Regions from separate parts of the Polaribacter sp. HaHaR_3_91 genome, predicted to be linked through region 1. Evidence: riboswitches for the same ligand, from Rfam matches in the RefSeq annotation. Region 1 holds a riboswitch; the other holds the start of a gene.
What was found. Region 1 has a riboswitch for thiamine pyrophosphate ahead of thiS (sulfur carrier protein ThiS). Riboswitches for the same ligand answer to the same signal wherever they lie in the genome.
Positions count from the first base shown of each region.

Region 1 (6,373 bases):
ACAAGTATGAAGTAGATATGGTTTCTTTAAATTTATCTTATACCTTTAATGCAGCTAAAAATAAATCTAAATTTATTGATAGTGAATTCGGAAAGAAAGAATTTTAATTAATTAATTTTAAAACATAAAAAAATCCCCTTACAGTTTTTGTAAGGGGATTTTTTATAATATATATTTTAGTATCTAATTGATAAAAGAATTACAAATTATAGAACTCCATACTCTCCACAATCAATTCTTCAGGAACTTTGCAGTCTATTTTGTAATCTTGAAAATCGTTTAATAAAACAAAATTTACTTGTCCGTTTACGTTTTTCTTATCGTGTTTTAACATTTCCATAATTGCAGAAAAGTCTTCTTTTAAAAGATTCGTTTTATTATAAATAGATAAAACAACGTCTTTTACTTCGTTTACTTTTTCGGTAGGGAAGCCTATTAATTTAGAAGACATAAAACACTCGCAAACCATCCCAATAGCAATTGCTTCTCCGTGTGTTAGGTTTTCTTTGTCTTCAGATTCTAAGTAAAAAGACTCAATAGCGTGACCTAAAGTATGACCAAAATTTAAAATTTTACGTAAACTTTGTTCCTTCGGATCTTGTAAAACAACTTCGTTTTTTATCTCTATAGATCGATGTATTAAATCACTAATAACTAGTTTTTTATTGTCTTTTATTTCATTGAAAAGTTTAAGGTCGTAAGTAATACCGTATTTAAGTATTTCTGCTGTTCCAGATTTAATTTCTCTGTCTGTTACAGTCGTTAAATAATCAGTATCTACAATTACCATTTCAGGGTTTGCAAACAATCCAATCTGGTTTTTTAATACGCCTAAATCAACACCTGTTTTTCCACCAACAGAAGCATCCACCATAGATAATAAGGTAGTAGGAATATTTACAAAGTCAATTCCGCGTTTAAAACAAGATGCTACAAAACCACCAAGATCTGTAATTACGCCACCACCTAAAGTGATAATTAAACTTTTTCTATCACCACCTAATTCGGTAATTGCATTCCAAACCCCAACACAAGTTTCTAGGTTTTTGTTGATTTCTCCAGACTCAATTTCTATTACCTCAATACGTTTATCTGTTTCTAAATTAGGTATAAATTTAGGGTAACAATGTTCCATTGTATTCTCATCAACCAAAATAAAGAGCGTAGAATAGTTATTTGTAGCGATTAAATTAGAAAGCTCTTTGTAGGCTTTGTCTTGAAAATGAACAGGATATGTTACTGCTTTAATAGATTTCATAGGTAAATTATTAAGTGTGCAAATTAAAAATAAATTATTCAATTATTGCCATTCAAATACTATATTTGTTTTACTAAATCGTTATAGTATGAATATTTTTGACAATACAGAAATTGCCTTTTCTTTAAAAACAGATTCTCAATTAGAACGTGCTTATTTTTTGTTTAGAATGATACAGAACGAACCAATGGTTAGAATTGGTAGTGCTGTAACAAATTTTGCATTAAAGGTACATTTACCTGTAGAGGGCTTAATACGTTCTACTGTTTTCGATCATTTTTGTGGAGGCGTAACAGAAGAAGATTGTATGCCTATTATAGACAATATGTACAATAACGGAAATGTGCATAGTGTGTTAGATTATTCTGTAGAAGGGCAAGATCAAGAAGTTAGTTTTGATGGAGCCTTAGAAAAAATATTAAAAATCATTAATTTCTGCGAAGAAAAACAATCCATCCCGTATGCGGTTTTTAAACCATCTGGTTTTGGTCGTTTTGAATTGTATCAAAAACTATCCGAAGAAAAAAGCCTAACTCAAAAAGAGGAAGAAGAATGGAATAGAGTGGTAGCACGTTTTCATAAAGTATGTAAAGTAGCCATTCAAAAAGACGTTCCTTTATTAATAGATGCAGAAGAAAGCTGGATGCAAAAAGCTGCAGATGAATTAATAGAAGAATTAATGGAGACTTATAATAAAGAAAAAGCCATCGTTTTTAATACATTACAAATGTATAAACACGACAGAATGGATTATCTAAAAACATTACATGCAAAAGCAAAAGAAAAAGGTTTTTATATAGGAATGAAAGTTGTTAGAGGTGCTTATATGGAAAAAGAGCGAGAAAGAGCAGAAGAAAAAGGCTATGCTTCTCCAATATGTGCAGACAAACAAGCTACAGACATTAATTATGATGCTGCTATTAATTACATGATGGAGCAGCCTAAAATGGCTTTGTTTGCAGGTACTCATAATGAAGATAGTTCTTATTTATTAATGGATTTAGCAAAAAAACATAACATTAAAGAAAACGATAAGCGTTTATGGTTTGGGCAATTATTTGGTATGAGTGATCATATTAGCTATAACTTAGCTAACCAAGGTTATAATGTGGCAAAATACTTACCTTTTGGACCTGTTAGAGACGTTATGCCTTACTTGATAAGAAGAGCAGAAGAAAATACCTCTGTAGCCGGACAAACAAGTAGAGAGTTAAATCTATTAAAAACAGAAAGAAAGAGAAGAAAATTATAATGACCAGCATTGAAGAAATAAAATTATTAATTTATAGAAATAAGTTAAGGCTTGCTCAAGAATTAAGGCAAAGTAAAGAAGCTGTTTTCTTGATTAAAAAAGCTACACATTCTAATTTAACACCTATAGAAAAGGAAAAAATTAAAATACAGTTATTAGATATTTGTAAAGCAATACCTGCTTTGGCTGTGTTTTTACTTCCTGGAGGTGCCTTGCTATTACCGTTATTAATCAAATTAATACCAGATATTTTACCTTCTGCATTTCAAGATGATTTGCCTAATGATAAAACACAGTCATCTTAACTTGTTGTTATTTAGTTGATTATTTGATAATTGTAATTAAACGGACTTAAAATTTAATTATCAAGAAATAATACAATACATTTGTAAAGTAAACTTTAGGAGTAGCTATTAAATTAGTTTGAGAAAAATCCTTAGAACCTGATTTGGTTAATACCAACGTAGGAAAAAGTTGCTTAGATTTAGTTATACAAAACTACCTCTCTACGGTTTACAGTAAATATTTAAAAAATATGATTACTATAAAAGTAAACCAAGAAAATCATCAATTTTCAGAAACTTTAGCGTTAACAGAATTAATTCGTTTTTTAGAAATAAAAACGAACGGAATTGCTGTTGCTATAAATGGCAGTGTAGTTAAAAAAAGCGATTGGTCTTTACGGTTACTTCAAAATAGTGATGAAGTTTTAATTATTAAATCCACTCAAGGAGGTTAGTAATTAGACTATTAAAAAACAAACTATTTAATTGATCTAACTAAAATTTATGAAGAGCAAAGACACCGCACCAAAGCAAGACGGAATTACAAGACATCCGTTTCCTAATTCTACAAAAGTCTATGTAGCAGGAAAAATTCATCCACAGATTAAAGTCGCAATGCGAGAAATTGCATTGAGTGATACGACAGATTCTATGACGAAAAAGAAAACGCCAAACGAACCTGTTACTGTTTATGATACTTCTGGGCCTTACACAGATCCAAACAAAGAAATTAATATTCATGCTGGGATAGAAAGAATTCGTGAACAGTGGATTTTAGACAGAAGAAACGTAGAACAATTAGATTCTTTTTCTTCGGAATATTGCAACGAGCGTTTAAACGATAAAAGTTTAGATCACATGCGTTTTGCCTTATTAAAGAAACCTTTAAGAGCAAAAAAAGGACAAAACGTTACCCAATTGCATTACGCAAAACAAGGTATGATTACTCCAGAAATGGAATACATTGCTATTCGAGAGAACCAACGAATCGATGAAATGACAGAGATTAGAAAGCAGCACAAAGGCGAGCACTTTGGCGCTTCTATTCCAGATAAAATTACACCAGAATTTGTACGAAGCGAAGTAGCAAGAGGTCGTGCTGTAATACCTTCAAATATTAATCACCCAGAAGCAGAACCTATGATTTTAGGTAGAAACTTCTTGGTTAAAATTAACGCTAATATTGGTAATTCTGCCGTAACATCTTCTATAGAAGAAGAAGTAGAAAAAGCAGTTTGGGCATGTCGTTGGGGCGCAGATAATATTATGGATTTATCTACAGGAGAAAACATTCATGAAACGCGCGAGTGGATTGTTCGTAATTCTCCAGTGCCAATTGGTACTGTCCCAATTTATCAAGCCTTAGAAAAGGTAAACGGAGTTGCAGAAGACTTAACGTGGGAAATTTTTAAAGATACTTTAATAGAACAAGCAGAACAAGGTGTAGATTATTTTACCATTCACGCAGGTGTGTTGTTACGTTACGTACCAATGACTGCAAAACGTGTTACAGGTATTGTTTCTCGTGGCGGTTCTATCATGGCAAAATGGTGTTTAGCTCATCATAAAGAAAGCTTTTTGTACACACATTTCGAAGATATTTGCGAAATTTTAAAACAATACGATGTTGCTTTTTCTTTAGGTGATGGTTTACGTCCGGGTTCTGTAGCAGATGCAAATGACGAAGCGCAGTTTGCCGAATTAGAAACTTTAGGCGAGTTAACTCAGATTGCTCGTAAGCACGAAGTACAGTGTTTTATAGAAGGTCCAGGTCACGTGCCAATGCACATGATTAAAGAAAATATGGAAAAGCAAATTGAGGTTTGCGACGAAGCTCCTTTTTACACCTTAGGTCCTTTAACAACAGATATTGCACCAGGGTACGATCATATTACATCGGGAATTGGAGCCGCTATGATTGGTTGGTTTGGTTGCGCAATGTTGTGTTACGTAACGCCAAAAGAACATTTAGGTTTACCTAATAAAGAAGACGTTCGTGTGGGAGTTGTTACTTATAAATTGGCGGCGCATGCAGCAGATTTAGCAAAAGGGCATCCTGGTTCTCAGCATAGAGATAACGCCTTAAGTATGGCGCGTTTTGAGTTCCGTTGGCACGATCAATTTAATTTAGGACTCGATCCGGAGCGTGCTTTAGAATATCACGATGAAACGTTACCTGCCGATGGCGCAAAAGTGGCACATTTCTGTTCTATGTGCGGACCGAAATTCTGTTCTATGAAAATATCGCAAGAAGTAAGAGACTTTGCTGCTGAGAACGACATTGTAGATAATGAAGTAATTGCAAAAGGTTTCGAAGAAAAATCGAAAGAATTTAAAGAAAAAGGATCGGAAGTGTATTTATAATATAATTAGGAAGTTCCCACGCTTAGAAAAAAAGCGTGGTCGGGCTTTCCGTTATATCTTTTGCTGAAAAAGCAAAAGGATGCCACTGCAATCCCTAACTCAACCAACAGATACGTCATTACAAGAAGTTAAAAATTGTAGTCATTACGAGGAGGTACGACGAAGTAATCTTATCTTTTAAAATCAAAACTAAAAACACTATGATAGTTCTTATTGCACCAGAAAAAGATATTCCGAATGAAATTGACATACTAAACCAGTTGTTCGAACATGGTTTGCGTTTTTATCATTTTAGAAAACCAGAAAAAAACTACGAAGAACACGTTGCGTATTTAAATCAAATAGATAAAGAATATCATAACAGAATTGTAGTGCATTATCATCATGAGTTAATAAATGAATTCAATTTAAAAGGCATCCATTTTCAGGAACAAAAACGGATAGATTATATAGATAATCCGAGTGAGTATTTTAAAACGCTAAACATGTATGGAAAAACAATTAGTTCTTCTTTTCATGAGCCAAAAGTTTTAAAGGATTGTTATTTCGAGTTCGATTACCATTTATTAAGTCCTGTTTTTTCATCGATTTCTAAAGAAGGATACGAAGGCAAAGGTTTTGATGTAAATGATATCAACAAAACCATTGTTGGTATGGGCGGAATTAATTCTGAAACCATACAAGAAACTTTACAACTAGGTTTTAAAGGAGTTGGTGTTTTAGGTGGTGTTTGGAATGCAGAAAACCCCGTAGAGAGTTTTAAAAGTATAAAAGAGAAGTTTTACTCGTTAGTTTAATGAAATGTCATTCCGATTGAGGAACGAAAGAAGGAATCTGTTTGTTGTGTATACTAATAATTGTCTGTCAGTTCGAGTGCAGTTGAGAAGTAAAAAAATTAAAAGTCATTTAGATTGAAGAATTTGGAAGATGTATTAAATATAGATTGCCACGTCCTTCGTCCTCGCAATGACAGTTAATTGGAGTTGAACGTCTGTCAGTTCGAGTGTTTTTATGAAGTGATAACGGAATAAAAATGTATCGAGAACATATTTAGAAACACAAGTCATTTTAAAAAATACTTATCGTTTTGCGTTAAGGATTGAACGGTTTGTTTGAGCTCTTTTTGTGAATTTTTCTTTCACAAAAAAGCGAGTAGTGAAAGCCTGACCTAAAAGGGAACGCCATTATTTAAAGAAGTAAAAAATAAAATAAGAA
Region 1 covers NZ_CP058986.1:2,458,835-2,465,207, reverse strand. The annotation lists gene H0I27_RS10380 (outer membrane beta-barrel protein) at 1-107, shown strand, start outside; gene aroB (3-dehydroquinate synthase) at 200-1,258, opposite strand; gene H0I27_RS10370 (proline dehydrogenase family protein) at 1,347-2,510, shown strand; gene H0I27_RS10365 (LETM1 domain-containing protein) at 2,510-2,815, shown strand; TPP riboswitch at 2,903-2,997, shown strand; gene thiS (sulfur carrier protein ThiS) at 3,046-3,249, shown strand; gene thiC (phosphomethylpyrimidine synthase ThiC) at 3,299-5,158, shown strand; gene H0I27_RS10350 (thiamine phosphate synthase) at 5,359-5,955, shown strand.

Region 2 (6,373 bases), 2.0 Mb from region 1:
TATCAAACTGGTTGATTAAAAAACCTTGATCTAAACGTGGGCCATAACTACTTAAACCACCATCGTTAACGCCAGCGCCAGCACCATTTTGAAATGAATATTGACCATTAGAACCACCACCATATACATTTTGATAATCTGGTAAGGTTAATAAAGTTTCTAAGGTTAAAGAGCTATTAATACTAACACCTAGACCTTTTTTCTTTTTACCTCTTTTAGTAGTGATTAATACCACTCCGTTAGCGGCTCTTGCACCATATAAAGCAGCAGAACCTGCTCCTTTTAAAATAGAGATAGAAGCAATATCATCTGGACTAATTTCAGAAGCTCCGTTACCATAATCTACTTCTTGTAATGAGCCATCATTTACTAAATCACTTGTAATTTGCTCATTACTAATAGGCACACCATCAACAACAAATAAAGGTTGGTTAGAGCTACTTAAAGAGTTCTCTCCACGAATAACAATACGAGAAGAAGATCCTACACCAGAAGAACCATTGGTTACTTTTACACCAGCAACTTGTCCGGCAAGGCTATTTACCACGTTCGTAAGCGTAACTTCTGTAAGAGCAGCAGGTTTTATAGTGGTTACGGAAGAAACTAAAGATTGTTTTTCTCTTTTAATTCCTAAAGCAGTAATTACAACTTCGTTTAAAGTTTCTTGCTGAAATGAAGCCGGAAACAATAGCAATTTTACCACCGACTCTTCATTAGAACGAACATCTACCATATCTGAAATAGTGGTTCCGTATGTTTTATTTCCATCAAAAATAACTTGATAACCATTTAAAACGGGAATGGAGTTAAAAGAAGCTTTACCTAATTCGTTTGTGGTATTTTTTACTTCATAACCTTGTTGATCGTTAACAAGCGTAACGCTTATATTTTTAATTGGTACTTTGGTATTATAATCTATGGCATAAACCACAAGATCTCCTTGGGCGCTTAGGCTAATAGTAAATAGCACAAGTAAGCCGAAAAATAAATTCTTCATTAGTTTGAGTTAAAAATGTATGTAAAATAATAAGTCCTGTTTTTACAGAAAATTGTACTTATAATTAATTACAAACCAATGGAGGTCCTTTATTGTATAGGTGGTTTAAAGAAGCTTCTTTAAATTTTTGTAGAATGAATTTGCTTACTTTTAAAATTACTACTTGTAAGTTTTGTAATAATTTAAGTGCTTCTATTTTTAGAAAAGAAAGTGACGCAATGTTTTTAGAAATATCTAACTCTTCATCTAAATCATATAAATAAGGAAGTGTAGCTGTTGTTATTTCTTTTTCTGATAAAAGTGTTTTTAACTCTTTATATAATGTTGATGATTCCCAAGAAAGCGAAAGAAAATCTGCTGCATTAAATTGGTCTTTACGTAAACCTAAAAGATAGAAACCACCATCGTAAGAAGGACCAATAGGCACCTCTTTGTTCCCAACTGCATTTAACGCAGTACGAAGATGTTTTTTTTCTAAACTTAAAGTATCATTACCAACCGTTATAACATTATCATATCCTTTTTTAAAAAGGTCTGAAACAGTATTTACATAACGTTCTCCAAAATTATTTCCTTTTTGATCTTTCTCTGTGTAATGAAAATAGTCTACACCTAAAGAACTAACTTTTTCTTTAATAAGAGCATTCAGTTTGCTAACCGTATCCTTTTTTTGAAGGAAAGGCTTACGTAAATTTTCGGCTTCTTGCGAAAGCGAAAAAATAAGAATTGCAGTTTTAGAATGTTTTAAATCTATCAAAAATCTATTTTAAAATCTAACAGTCGTAATTATATAAAGCAAATTACAAAAGCTAAAATAATATTTAACAGCTAAGTTACTCGTTTTTAGATAAATCATTTTTGAGTTTAAATTTTATTTTAGGAAATGTAATTGCTTTTACAAAATACTGAAATTGGTAACTAAACTTAGCCCTGATAGCAGCGGCATCCTTTTTTTTGTTTTTTCAAAAAAAAGATATAGCGAAAAGCAGGAAATAGCTTCTAAAAAAAGTGCTTTTGTTATTCTCTATGTCAAAAAACTGAGGTAATTTTGCAGCGTTCTCATAAAGGGGTGCTTTAAAAAGCTGAGATCATACCCATTGAACCTAGAACAGGTAATGCTGTTTAGGAAACTAGTACTTTAAAAAAGTGTAAAAGCTTTTTATAGGTGCAGAAGTAGAAGCTTCAATAATTAATTATTCAACATAAATCACAAGAATAATTACCTCTTTTTATTCGTTTTAAATTTTTTAAAATGAAAAAAATCACATTTTTTTTATTCTTGTTTACAAGCATTCTTGTAAACTCCCAGACATTTACACTTAACGGAAAAGTAGTAGATGAAAATAATAATTCTTTGCCAGGAGCAACTATTTTGGTACAAGAAACTAAAAAAGGAACCGCTACGGATTTTGATGGAAAGTTTAGTGTAGATCTTCTTAAAGGAGCTTATACCATTCAGGTTTCATTTATGGGTTACAAAACAGTTTCTAAAGAAATTTCTTTATCACAAAATAATACAATTGCGTTTTCTTTAGTACCAAATTCAACAGTTTTAGAAGAGGTTTTGGTTTCTGCTGTTCGTGTAAATGCAGATGTGCCTGTAACTTTTTCTAACTTATCTAAAAAAGAAATTGCAACCCGTAATTTAGGTCAGGATATTCCTATTTTACTAAATTACATGCCTTCTGTGGTTTCTTCTAGTGATGCTGGTGCAGGTGTTGGTTACACTTATATGAGCGTTCGTGGTTCTAACGGAGAGCGAATTAATGTTACCGTAAACGGAATACCTTATAACGATGCCGAAAGTCACGGTTCTTTTTGGGTAAATTTAAGCGATTTTGCTTCTTCTACTCAGAATTTACAATTACAACGTGGTGTTGGAACCTCTACAAATGGTTCTGGTGCTTTTGGTGCAAGTTTAAATATTTTAACGGATGCGGTTTCTGAAGAGGCTTCTGCAGAAATATCGAACTCTTTTGGTTCTTACGGAACAAGAAAACATACTGTAAAATTTAGTACTGGTAAAATTAATGAGCACTTTGAAGTTGCCGGACGTTTGTCTAACATTAAATCTGATGGTTATGTAGATAGAGCTTCTGCCGATTTAAAATCTTACTATTTACAAGCAAGTTATACGGATGAAAACACGTTGATAAAAGCAATTACTTTTGGAGGTAAAGAAGTTACTTACCAAGCTTGGGAAGGTTTAACTGCAGATCAATTAAAGGAAGATAGAAGACAAAACCCGTATACGTACGAGAATGAAGTAGATGACTATGACCAAAACCATTATCAATTACATTGGAATGAAAAATTGAATGAAAATTGGTCTACAACCTTAGGTTTAAACTACACAAAAGGTGCTGGTTTTTTTGAGCAATTTAAAGAAGAAAGAGATGCAGCAGATTATGGAAATTTAATTGTTGATGGAACAGATGTAATTGTAAGACGTTGGTTAGAAAATGATTTTTATGTAGTAAACTTTAATACCAATTACAAAACAGATAAACTTAATTTTATTTCTGGAATTTCGTATTCTAATTATACTGGAGATCATTTTGGTGAAGTAATTTGGGGAGAAGATTTAGCGCCAAATGTAAATATTAGAGATCGTTATTATTTTTCTGATGCAAAGAAAACAGACTTTTCAATCTTTGCAAAAGCTACTTTTGATATTAGCGAGAAATTGTCTGGTTATGCAGATTTACAAGGACGTTTTGTTGGTTACCAAACAAAAGGAATTACTTCTGACATTGCTGCTATTAATGTTGATGCTAATTTTAATTTCTTTAACCCAAAGGTTGGATTAACTTATAAGATTAATAACGATAATAACTTATACACTTCTTTTGCGGTAGCAAATAGAGAACCTAATAGAAATGATTTTGAAGGCGGAGTTACAACACACGAAACTTTAAATGATTTTGAATTTGGATGGCGTTTAAAAAAGGAAAGCTTTAAATTAAATACCAACATCTATTATATGGATTATAAAAATCAGTTGGTTTTAACAGGTGCTTTAGATGATGTTGGTGCGCCAGTAAGAGCAACTTCTGGTAACAGTTATCGTTTAGGTTTAGAAATTGATGCAGACATTACTTTAAGCGATCATTTTTCTATAAAACCAAATGCTGCATTTAGTTCTAATAAAAACGAAGACTTTTTTATAACAAGAAACGGAATTGATACACCAGAAAGTTTAGGAAATACAGACTTATCTTTTTCTCCGGAAGTTGTTGCAGGAAACATGTTTATATACAAGCCTATAGAGAACTTACAGATTTCATTTTTATCGAAATATGTTGGTAAACAATTTATGAGCAACTTTAGTAGTAAAATTTCTAACAATGATGTTTTAGATGATTATTTTACATCTGACTTAAATATTGTTTATGAAATAAACCCAAATAAGATCTTTAAATCTATTGTATTTTCTGCTTTAATAAATAACATTTTTAATACAGAATATGTAGACAGAGGTTATTATTACACGTATGATGATACTTGGTCTGATCCAAACCAAATTACAACTCTAGACGGTGCCGGTTATTACCCACAAGCCACTAGAAACTTCTTAGTTGGGGTTACTTTAAAGTTTTAAAAAACATCATTTTTAGTCTTTTTTGATTAAAAATAACGCAAAAAACAAACAAAACGAGCATTTTCTATTGAAAATCGCTCGTTTTTTCGTATATTGAAAATTATGAAAAATTCATTTTTATACATTAATAATAACACAAGCATTTATAGTCTCGCTTTTTACGATTTAAAAGGTCATTCTAATAAATCAATTGCACCCGCTTTCTAGTTTTTCTATTCCTTAATTTTTTAAGAAAATTAAATCCGTATTAATCTTCAACTTCATATTAAGTGTTCTTACACTTATTTAAAACTGTACATATGAAAATAATTAAAATACAAAGAAAAACTAAATATCAAAAATACTATTCCTCTGCAATGGGAACTTTAAATTCTAGAGTAACTTATATTAAAAAATATTTTTTAGGAATTCCTATTAAAACCATCCATGAATATCGAGAAACGTATTATGGAGAAGTGAAAACGTGTGATGATTGCAATTTATTTATTTAAAATTAATCTTTAAAAAACCGAAACAATATATGAGACAACTTAAAATTGTAAAACAAGTAACCAATCGTGACGCCAAATCTTTAGAAAAATATTTTCAAGAAATTAGTAAAATTGGGTTAATTACTGCTGATGAAGAAGTAGAATTAGCTTTAGAAATAAAGAAAGGAGACAACAGAGCATTGGATAAACTTGTAAAAGCAAATTTAAGGTTTGTAGTTTCTGTTGCTAAACAATATCAAGGTCAGGGTTTAAAGCTATCTGACTTAATTAATGAAGGCAATTTAGGACTTGTAAAAGCAGCAAAACGTTTTGATGAGACAAGAGGTTTTAAATTTATTTCTTATGCCGTTTGGTGGATTCGTCAATCTATTATGTCTGCTTTAGCAGAACAATCTCGTATTGTACGCTTGCCTTTAAATAAGATTGGTAGCATCAATAAAATACGAAAAATATATGCTCGTTTAGAACAAGGAGAACAGCGTATGCCTACCAACAAGGAAATTGCGAAACAGTTAGACATGACAGAGGATGAGGTTGAGCAATCTTTAAAAAATTCTGGTAGACATATATCTATGGATGCACCGTTTAAGGAAGGTGAAGATTCTAATTTATACAATGTCTTACAGTCTGACGAGTCTCCAAGACCCGACAAAAACTTAATGAGTCAATCTTTATCCATTGAAATAAACAGAGCTTTAGATACACTTTCTAACAAGGAAGCAAAAGTGATAAAAATGTTTTACGGCATTAATCTTCCGAGTCCTTATAGCTTAACCGAAATTGGGGCAACTATTGATTTATCTAGAGAGAGAGTCCGCCAAGTAAAGCAAAAAGCTATTAGACGCTTACAACATCAATCCAAAACACATCTTTTAAAAACATATTTAGGGTAAACCATTTGCTTCCTTAATGAAATTACTTTTTAAAATCTCAAGCAAAAGCTTGAGATTTTTTTTGGTTAAAATAAGTATTTTCCCTCTTGAAAACCTTATCCTAAAAATGTAATTTAGATAACGATTGATATAAGTTATTAAAACAGCGAATATCAGAATGAGTTAGCAAACATTACTCACTCAACATAATAAAACACATAAATTAAATAAAATAACAACAGAGTTACGGAAAAGTATAATACAAGTAAAACAAAAATTAATTTCTTAAGAAACTTTTTAAACGATTTAAATAATTTCTTACACTTTTTTTTGAATTTTGAAGATGAAATTCCATCAAGGAACTTTTTAAAAATAAGACATACTAGCGGTATGCCAAGTTGAATAATTATAT
Region 2 covers NZ_CP058986.1:473,555-479,927, reverse strand. The annotation lists gene H0I27_RS02000 (SusC/RagA family TonB-linked outer membrane protein) at 1-997, opposite strand, end outside; gene H0I27_RS01995 (DUF2064 domain-containing protein) at 1,062-1,754, opposite strand; TPP riboswitch at 2,053-2,143, shown strand; gene H0I27_RS01990 (TonB-dependent receptor) at 2,250-4,598, shown strand; gene H0I27_RS01985 (hypothetical protein) at 4,898-5,089, shown strand; gene H0I27_RS01980 (RNA polymerase sigma factor RpoD/SigA) at 5,119-5,982, shown strand.
Region 2: linked by a shared signal. The riboswitch ahead of H0I27_RS01990 (TonB-dependent receptor) and the one ahead of thiS (sulfur carrier protein ThiS) in region 1 are both predicted to bind thiamine pyrophosphate.